One region of the Paraburkholderia sp. WS6 genome, then DNA from elsewhere that is predicted to be linked to it. Evidence: predicted binding sites of a transcription regulator. Region 1 holds the regulator's gene; the other holds the start of a gene.
What was found. Region 1 encodes LexA, which represses DNA repair genes until DNA is damaged. Its sites were predicted from a motif close to ACTGTATNNNNATACAGT; they were not measured.
Positions count from the first base shown of each region.

Region 2: the regulator LexA is predicted to act here: its motif matches at 3,011-3,028, upstream of recA (recombinase RecA).

Region 1 covers NZ_JALQCK010000063.1:31,966-36,216, reverse strand. Annotated here, with positions in the region: gene M0D64_RS41650 (universal stress protein) at 1-283, shown strand, start outside; gene M0D64_RS41645 (DUF2939 domain-containing protein) at 425-1,066, opposite strand; gene M0D64_RS41640 (hypothetical protein) at 1,230-1,574, opposite strand; gene lexA (transcriptional repressor LexA) at 1,633-2,283, opposite strand; gene M0D64_RS41630 (sulfate ABC transporter substrate-binding protein) at 2,599-3,648, shown strand; gene cysT (sulfate ABC transporter permease subunit CysT) at 3,801-4,251, shown strand, end outside.
Region 2 covers NZ_JALQCK010000041.1:76,748-80,998, forward strand. Annotated here, with positions in the region: gene M0D64_RS35050 (DUF2889 domain-containing protein) at 1-710, opposite strand, end outside; gene recX (recombination regulator RecX) at 896-1,843, opposite strand; gene recA (recombinase RecA) at 1,854-2,930, opposite strand; gene M0D64_RS35065 (response regulator transcription factor) at 3,164-3,952, shown strand; gene M0D64_RS35070 (sensor histidine kinase) at 3,962-4,251, shown strand, end outside.

The sequences.
Region 1 (4,251 bases):
CGAAAAAACAGCCCGCGACATCCTGCAGGAAGGGGTGGACTGGCTCACCGAACGCGGCGTGACCGCGCAAGGACATTTTGCGTTTGGCCATCCGATCGACGAGATCGCCAATCTTGCTAACGAATTGCATGTCGACCTCGTGGTGGTCGGCCATCGTTGCCGCACCGGGCTATCACGATGGTGGATGGGCGCGGGCAATACCCCGCTGCTCGATCGGGTCTCATGCAGCATTCTGGTGGCGTGCTCTTCCGCGCAGGAGCAGCAGCAAGCGGCGGCGGCCTGACGCACGGCGGGGCGAAGCGCGTGGACTGGATTGAATGAGTTGAATGAGCCACGTGGCCGAACGGTCGCCGCGTTCGCGGCGATCGCTTCGGCCAAACCGTGATTCGCTCATACGCTCAAGTCGATAACGAGCGCCGGGCGATCACTCGTTCAGATTGACCGCCGCCAGCTTCCATGTGAACAAACCTTCGCGCCGCAAAATCGCCGAGTAACGCGCGTCACCAGCGCCATGCTGATAGCTGACGACGAACTCGTTAAGGCCGCGATAGCCCGCCGTGGTTTGCGGCGGTTGGGGTGGCGTGGTGCTGTTCCCGTTGTTACCTGTAGCAGGGTGCGCTGGTTCCTGTGCAGGAGCCGTTGCGGCCGGCGGATTGTCGGTGCCAGCCGGAACAGGAGGGCGCTCGCCCGGGTTGCCGCGCGGTGGCATGCCGTTCAGCAATGCCGCGACGCCGTCGGGTGTTGCATAAGCGTCGACCAGCGGGCCGATCAAGGCCACGCCGATCATCGCGCCAATCGCCGCGAACGGATTGCCGTTGCCTTGCACGTCGAGCCGACGCGTCAACAAGCCGGTGACTTGCTGCTTCAGGCTCTCGCGCAACGCGGGAAAGTCGACGTATTCATTGACGGTTTGCGCATCACGCGCATCCGCTGCGCGTTTGAGCTTATTCAGCGCCATGTAAGGCGACGCGTAACTGAACCCCAACGCGGCAATCACCACAATCACAATCAAGGTGACGATCAGTGGCCGGGCGGCATTGCGTTTCGTGCGTGTTGAAACTGCCATTGAGTGGGACTCTCCATCAGGTGTGATCTAACGTGGACCGCGGCCACGCAAAAACGATCCCAGGCGATGCGATATCCGAAAAGGCGCGGGCGGGTGAACGACCGTACGCCGGGTTTCGCGCGTAGTAAAGCCGCAATGGAATGCGGTGCACGCGCAGTGCGGTTTATGACTCGAACACCGCGCCGTGCACGTTGGCCTCATCTGCGATGCAACGATCGATCATGCGGCACACCGCGTCTACCGTGCCGACCATGATCAGCCGCGACGGCCCGTGATACACGCGCACCGGTGCGCGGCGCGCGGGTTCAGCCGTATTCAGCCCCGAGTTCAACGACACGCGAGCAAAAGCCGGCAACGAGGACGGCAAGCCCGGTACGCCGACGGGTGCATCAAACAGCGATGGAGTACTGGCGGAGGACGCCTCGATCAGCGAACACGGCACCAGCTTGCGCAGATGACGCAAACGACCAAACTGGCGAAAAGGCAGCAGGCGGGCAAGGCGTTCCATGAGTCTCTCCAGGCGATTCAACGTTGGGGCAGCTTTGGGTTGGCTAACACGTGGGCAGTTAGAACTCGCCCGGGCGGATCAGCCCGACGGCGATGCCCTCGAGCGCAAACTCCGCGCTGCCGGTTTCAACGAAGATGTTGTCGTAATCGGGGTTCTCGGCGATCAGCTCGATGCCGTTCGGCCGGCGCTTCAGGCGCTTGACCGTCACATCGTCGCCAAGCCGCGCGATGATGATCTGGCCATCTTTAGCTTCGCTTTTCTTCTGCACCGCGAGCAGGTCGCCGTCGAAGATGCCCGCGTCGCGCATGGACAGCCCACGCACCTTCAGCAGGTAGTCCGGCTTGCTCGAGAACAGCGCCGGGTCGCACGCATAGTGCTGCGAGATATGTTCCTGCGCGAGGATCGGGCTACCCGCGGCAACCCGGCCGATCAGCGGCAACGACAGTTGCATGATGCTGGCGTGCGGCAGCGTGAACTGGTACGGCGAATCTTCCGATCCGCCCAGCAGGCGAATACCACGCGATGCGCCGGCCGCCAGTTCGATCACGCCCTTGCGGGCGAGGGCGCGCAGATGTTCTTCTGCCGAGTTGGCCGAGCTGAAACCCAGCTCGGCGGCGATCTCCGCGCGGGTGGGCGGAAAGCCGGTGCGTTCGATGGCCCGGCGGATCAGATCGAAAACCTGCTGCTGTCGTGCGGTGAGTTTGGTCATGGCGCCACTGTATGTATGAACAGGTGCCTGTATTTTTATACAGTATTCCGCGCAATTCAAGCTTTACTTTAAGTTCGTGTCCTGGGGTGGCGTTCCAGCGTCGTAAATGGACGCTTCAACACCCGTTTTCGTGCCGCAACGCCTTATCCGGCCGTCATTACCACTTTTGCGTATTAAAGAATGAAGAAACATTATTTTTAATGATGAAAGCTCTTCGATAGACTGCCCTTCGAGTTGGCGCTCATGTGCACGTGACCGCGACGTAGAACAACACCACACGCTGTTTCAGCGGACCACAACGCGGAGAAAGTTGGCATGAACCATCAAGGCACGGGGCTGGCAGGCAAGACCAGAAAACTTATCGCGGCGCTCGCATTCGGCGCAGTCGGTACGATCGCCGCGGTCGGCGTCACGGCGCAGGCACATGCAGCCGACACGACGCTGCTGAACGTGTCGTACGACCCGACCCGCGAGCTGTACCAGGATGTCAACCAGGCATTCGGCAAGGAATGGAAGGCGAAAACGGGCGAGACGATCACCTTCAAGCAGTCGCACGGCGGCTCGGGTGCGCAAGCCCGCTCGGTGCTGGACGGTTTGCAGGCGGACGTCGTGACGCTGGCGCTTGCCTATGACATCGACGCGCTGGCTAACAAAGGTTTGCTCGACAAGGGCTGGCAAAAGCGTTTGCCGGACAACGCCTCGCCGTACACGTCGACGATCGTGTTTCTGGTGCGCAAGGGCAACCCGAAGCACATCAAGGATTGGGACGATCTGATCAAGCCGGGTGTGTCGATCGTCACGCCGAATCCGAAGACCTCGGGTGGCGCGCGCTGGAACTACCTGGCCGCGTGGGCCTATGCTGAACATCAGCCGGGTGGCAACGACCAGAAGGCGAAGGAGTTCGTCGGCAAGCTCTATAAGAATGCCGGCGTGCTGGATTCGGGCGCGCGTGGCGCGACCACCAGCTTCGTGCAACGCGGTATCGGCGACGTGCTGATTGCGTGGGAAAACGAAGCGTTCCTGTCGCTGAAGGAGTTCGGTCCGGACAAGTTTGAAATCGTGGTGCCGTCGGTGAGCATTCTGGCTGAACCGCCGGTTGCGGTGGTGGACAAGGTGGTCGACAAGCACGGCACGCGCAAAGTGGCGGAAGCGTATCTGAACTTCCTGTACAGCGAGGAAGGTCAGGAAATCGCGGCGAAGAACTTCTACCGTCCGCGTTCGAACAAGGTGCCGGCCGAGCTGACCTCGAAATTTCCGAAGCTGAAGTTGTACACGGTGGACGATTCGTTCGGCGGCTGGGCGAACGCGCAGAAGACCCACTTTGCCGACGGCGGCGTGTTCGATTCGATCTACTCGCCGCAGTAACGGGTAGTCAGCCAGACGAGATGCGCAGTTAGACGCCGCAGTTGAACGCGTAGTCACACTTCGCCAGAAAGCGTGCCGGCGAGGCGCGCTTTTTGGCCAGCCAGGCGGCCGAAAAAAGAGCCGCCGGCCTCAACCCTGAAAGAGTACTGAGCATGACGACGTTGACCTTCCGAAAACCGAGCGCCTTGCCCGGTTTTGGCCTGACACTCGGCATCACGGTGGCTTATCTGAGCCTCGTGGTGCTGATTCCACTTGCGGCGACCTTTCTCAAGACCGCGACGCTCGACTGGCCTCAGTTCGTGCGCGCGGTGAGCTCGCCGCGCGTGCTCGCGTCGTATCGCCTGACGTTTTTCTCTGCGCTCGGTGGCGCGCTGATCAACGCGGTGTTTGGCTTTCTGGTTGCGTGGGTGCTGGTGCGTTATACCTTCCCGTTCAAGCGTATCGTCGACGCGGTGGTCGATCTGCCGTTTGCTTTGCCGACCTCTGTGGCCGGTATATCGCTTGCGGCGGTGTATGCGGGCAACGGCTGGATCGGACAGTTTCTCGAGCCGCTCGGCATCAAGATCGCTTTCACGCCGGCCGGCGTGCTGATCGCGCTGACCT
Region 2 (4,251 bases), on a different contig from region 1:
TCGTTTCCGCTGCCGTCGTTCATGCCGGACGCGTTGCCGCCCTCACCTGTCTGGCGGGCTGCCCCGTCGCCTGACGATGCCGCGCGATCCGCTGTATACGGAGCGCGGCCATACCAGCGCGGATAAAACTGTTGCACCGCCTCGCCGTCGAAACGCAGCGCGTGGCAGCGTCCCAACTGGAATGGCGGTTTGTTGTTGGAATGCTCGTCTGTGCTGTCTTTGCTTCTGGACTGCTCGGTCCCGGAACTCGCCGCTGCGCCCGGCGTGTCTTCATTGGTGTTCCACACGTCGCCGGCGAACGCCTGGATTGCGGCGGTCGGCAGGAGCGCGCACAACTCGGTGAGATGCGTGCAGCCAGCCGTGCCGGCCAGCAAACGGGCAGCATCGCGACGGAAGTTGTGGAACAGATTGAGCCCGATGAGGGCACGGTAGGCGGGATTGCTGGCTTGGCACAAGCCTGGATAGGGCACCCAGTCGGACGACGCTTCGGCGTCGACGACGTTGAGCTTGCGATCGATGGTGATGCGAAGCCAGAGTTCATGGATCGGCTGACCATTGGGCCGGACGCCCGACGCAAGCACCACATCGCGCGGTTTTTCGTCGGTCAAGCACGCTTCCACATCCCACAGGCCATCGGCTCGCTCATAGGCTTCCGCTCTGATTGCGCGACGATGGCGCAACTGACGGGATACTGGCGGGGAGAGCGGCATGCGGGAAGGAAAGGCCGGATTGGAAAACCCACGAATTTTAGCATACTGGGTATTTGAGACAGGCCGGAATGCGCAGGGCCGCCCAGCAGGCCGGAGAGCGCGGCAGGTGCTATCTCAAAGTGGGAACCGCACAGGTATCCGGCACGCGCTGTGCGTCAAACGGGATAGCGCAGCTAGTCGCCGCTTCACTCCTCGTCGAACCCTTTGAGAATTTTGCCAATCGTGGCGCCCGAGAAACCGCGCGATGCCAGAAAGCGCGCCTGCTTGGCCCGCTCGGCGGCAGTTTCGGGAAGCCGGTCGAATTTCTTCCGCCAAACGGCTTGAGCGCGCGCCAGCTCGGTTTCGCGCAGTTGCGCACTGGCTTCTTCGACCAGCGTTTGGTCCACAGCATGCTGCTTCAATTCGCCGACGATCCGGCTCGCGCCCAAGCGCGACGAGCGCCGATGGATCAGGCTTTCGGCAAAACGCGAATCGGACAGCCAGTTTTCGGCTTCCAGCGAATCGAGCAAGGTATCGAGCGAATCGGTTTCCTCGACAAACGGCTTCAGCTTGCGCGCCAGTTCGGAGCGGCTGTATTCACGCCGGGACAAATAGCCGAGCGCACGTCCTTTTAGCGAACGGGCCGGGCGTTGGGATTTTTTTGCATCGTCCTGCTCCGGCTTCGCCTCGCCAGGCGTGCGGCGCGAGCGGGTATAGGTGGTTTCGGACGGGTCCGCTTCAGACTGCGCGGATGGGTCAGACTGCGGCTGGCGACCTGCGGCGCGATCGTGCGCGTCGAACGATTCGAAGGGATCGGCTTCGCCGGCTGCGGCAAAGGGATCGGGATCTGATGCGTATGAGCGCCTGGGGGCAGCGTTGCCGGCAGGATCGCGTGGCGAACGTGAAGTGGAACGCCCAAAAGAGCTTCCAGAAGATTTGCCGAACGATGAACCGGATGAACGACTGAACGAACTACCGGACGAACTGCTAGACGACTTTCCCGACGACCGCCCAAACGACCGGGTGGACCGGGAAGTCGATGAGGAGGAAGGTAGCGATGAAGAGGGTGACGACGATTCGAACGAATCGTCGCCACCGTCACGCGGGCCGTCCGCGTTGTGTCCAGCGTTGGACGGCGGCCGGCCCTTGCGTATCACGTGCTGGTTACTCTTCTTCGCCCGCGACTTCAGCGGCCGCACCGGTCGCCACTTCCGCCATGGCATTCACGCCCAGCGATTCGCGGATGCGGTTTTCGATCTCACGAGCGATGTCCGGATTTTCGCGCAGGAATTCGCGCGCGTTGTCCTTACCCTGACCAATACGTTCGCCGTTGTAGCTGTACCAGGCGCCGGCCTTGTCGACGATCTTGGCCTGCACGCCGAGGTCGATGACTTCGCCCTGACGGGAAATGCCCTCGCCATACAGAATGTCGAAAATCGCTTCGCGGAACGGCGGCGCAACCTTGTTCTTCACCACCTTCACGCGCGTTTCGTTACCGATCACTTCGTCGTTCTTCTTGATCGAACCGATCCGGCGAATGTCCAGACGCACCGACGCGTAGAACTTCAGCGCGTTACCACCCGTGGTGGTTTCCGGGTTGCCGAACATCACACCGATCTTCATACGGATCTGGTTGATGAAGATCACGAGGCAGTTGGTACGCTTGATCGTGCCGGTGAGCTTGCGCAGCGCTTGCGACATCAGACGCGCTTGCAGACCCGGCAGCGAGTCGCCCATTTCGCCTTCGATTTCAGCCTTCGGCACGAGTGCCGCGACCGAGTCGATCACGATCATGTCGATCGAGCCTGAGCGCACGAGTGCGTCGGCGATTTCGAGCGCCTGTTCACCGGTGTCCGGTTGCGAAACCAGCAGGTCGTTGACGTTCACGCCGAGCTTGCCCGCGTACTGGATATCCAGCGCGTGCTCCGCGTCGATAAACGCTGCCGTGCCGCCGAGCTTTTGCATTTCAGCGACGACTTGCAGCGTCAGCGTGGTTTTACCGGACGACTCCGGACCGTAAATTTCGACCACCCGGCCACGCGGCAAACCGCCGACGCCCAGCGCGATATCGAGGCCGAGTGATCCCGTTGAGACCACCTGGATATCTTCGACCGCCTCACCTGCGCCGAGCCGCATGACCGACCCTTTGCCGAACTGCTTTTCGATCTGCGCAAGCGCGGCAGCGAGTGCCTTGCTCTTTTCAGCAGTCAGTCCAGCCGAGCCTTTCTTGCTTTCTTCCATGAATCGTCCTTTGCTATGATGAACGGCGTCTGAGGCAGATGTGCAGCCTAGTTTTGGAGGACAGCACACGAAACTCAGACACTGTATAAAAAAACAGTAGTTTTGGCAAGCGCGATTCTCATGCGAACGCGCATTTTTACCGTCGCGCTGCCCAACTACCCACAATAATTTTCGGAGACCGCTGTGCGCCGGGGGGACACCCCACGGTGCCGGCAAGGCCAGGCTTGCGCACCATGCGAATTCTGATTGCCGAAGACGACAGCATACTCGCGGACGGTCTGGTTCGATCACTCCGCCAATCGGCCTATGCCGTCGATCATGTGAAGAACGGCGTCGAGGCCGACACCGCCCTGTCGATGCAAACTTTCGACCTGCTGATCCTCGATCTGGGCCTGCCGCGCATGTCCGGGCTCGAGGTGCTGCGCCGCCTGCGCGCCCGCAACTCGACCGTGCCGGTACTCATCCTCACAGCGGCGGACAGCGTGGACGAACGCGTCAAAGGCCTCGATCTCGGCGCCGATGACTACATGGCCAAACCTTTCGCGCTGAACGAACTCGAGGCGCGCGTGCGCGCCCTGACCCGGCGCGGCGCGGGCGGCGGCCCGACGGTGGTGCGGCACGGTTCGCTGTCGTTCGACCAGGTCGGCCGGATCGCCTATGTCAACGAGCAGGTGATCGACCTGTCGGCGCGCGAACTTGGTTTGCTCGAAGTGCTGCTGCAGCGGATCGGCCGGCTGGTGTCGAAGGAACAGCTCGTCGACCATCTGTGCGAATGGGGCGAAGAAGTCAGCAATAACGCGATCGAAGTCTACGTGCACCGGCTGCGCAAGAAGATCGAGCCGAGCGGCGTACGCATCATTACTGTGCGGGGCCTCGGGTACTGCCTCGAGAAAGCCGCCCTGCCGCCAAACGTGAACATGAACGCGAACCAGAGCGCCAACCCGCCCGCCGAATCCGAGCCGCCCTCCTCGCCCTCTTCGTCCCCCTCGGCCGCGATGCCCGCGAGCCATCACTTCAAATAGAGGGCCTCCATGTCCGCACGCGCAGATCGCGCCACGGCGCACGCGGCGGACCTCGACGAGGTGCGCGACGAGCGCTACGCCAATCCGTTCGCCCCGCCCGACGAGACCGAAGCCGCCGCCGAAGCGCGCCCACGCTCGCTGTTCGGCGAAATTCTGGACTGGATGCTGGCGCCGCTTCTGCTGCTTTGGCCGATGAGCCTCGCGGTCACCTACCTGGTCGCCAAGTCGATCGCCAATGGCCCGTTCGACCGCGCGCTCGAAACCGACGCCTACGTGCTCGCCCGCCAGATCCATCCGAT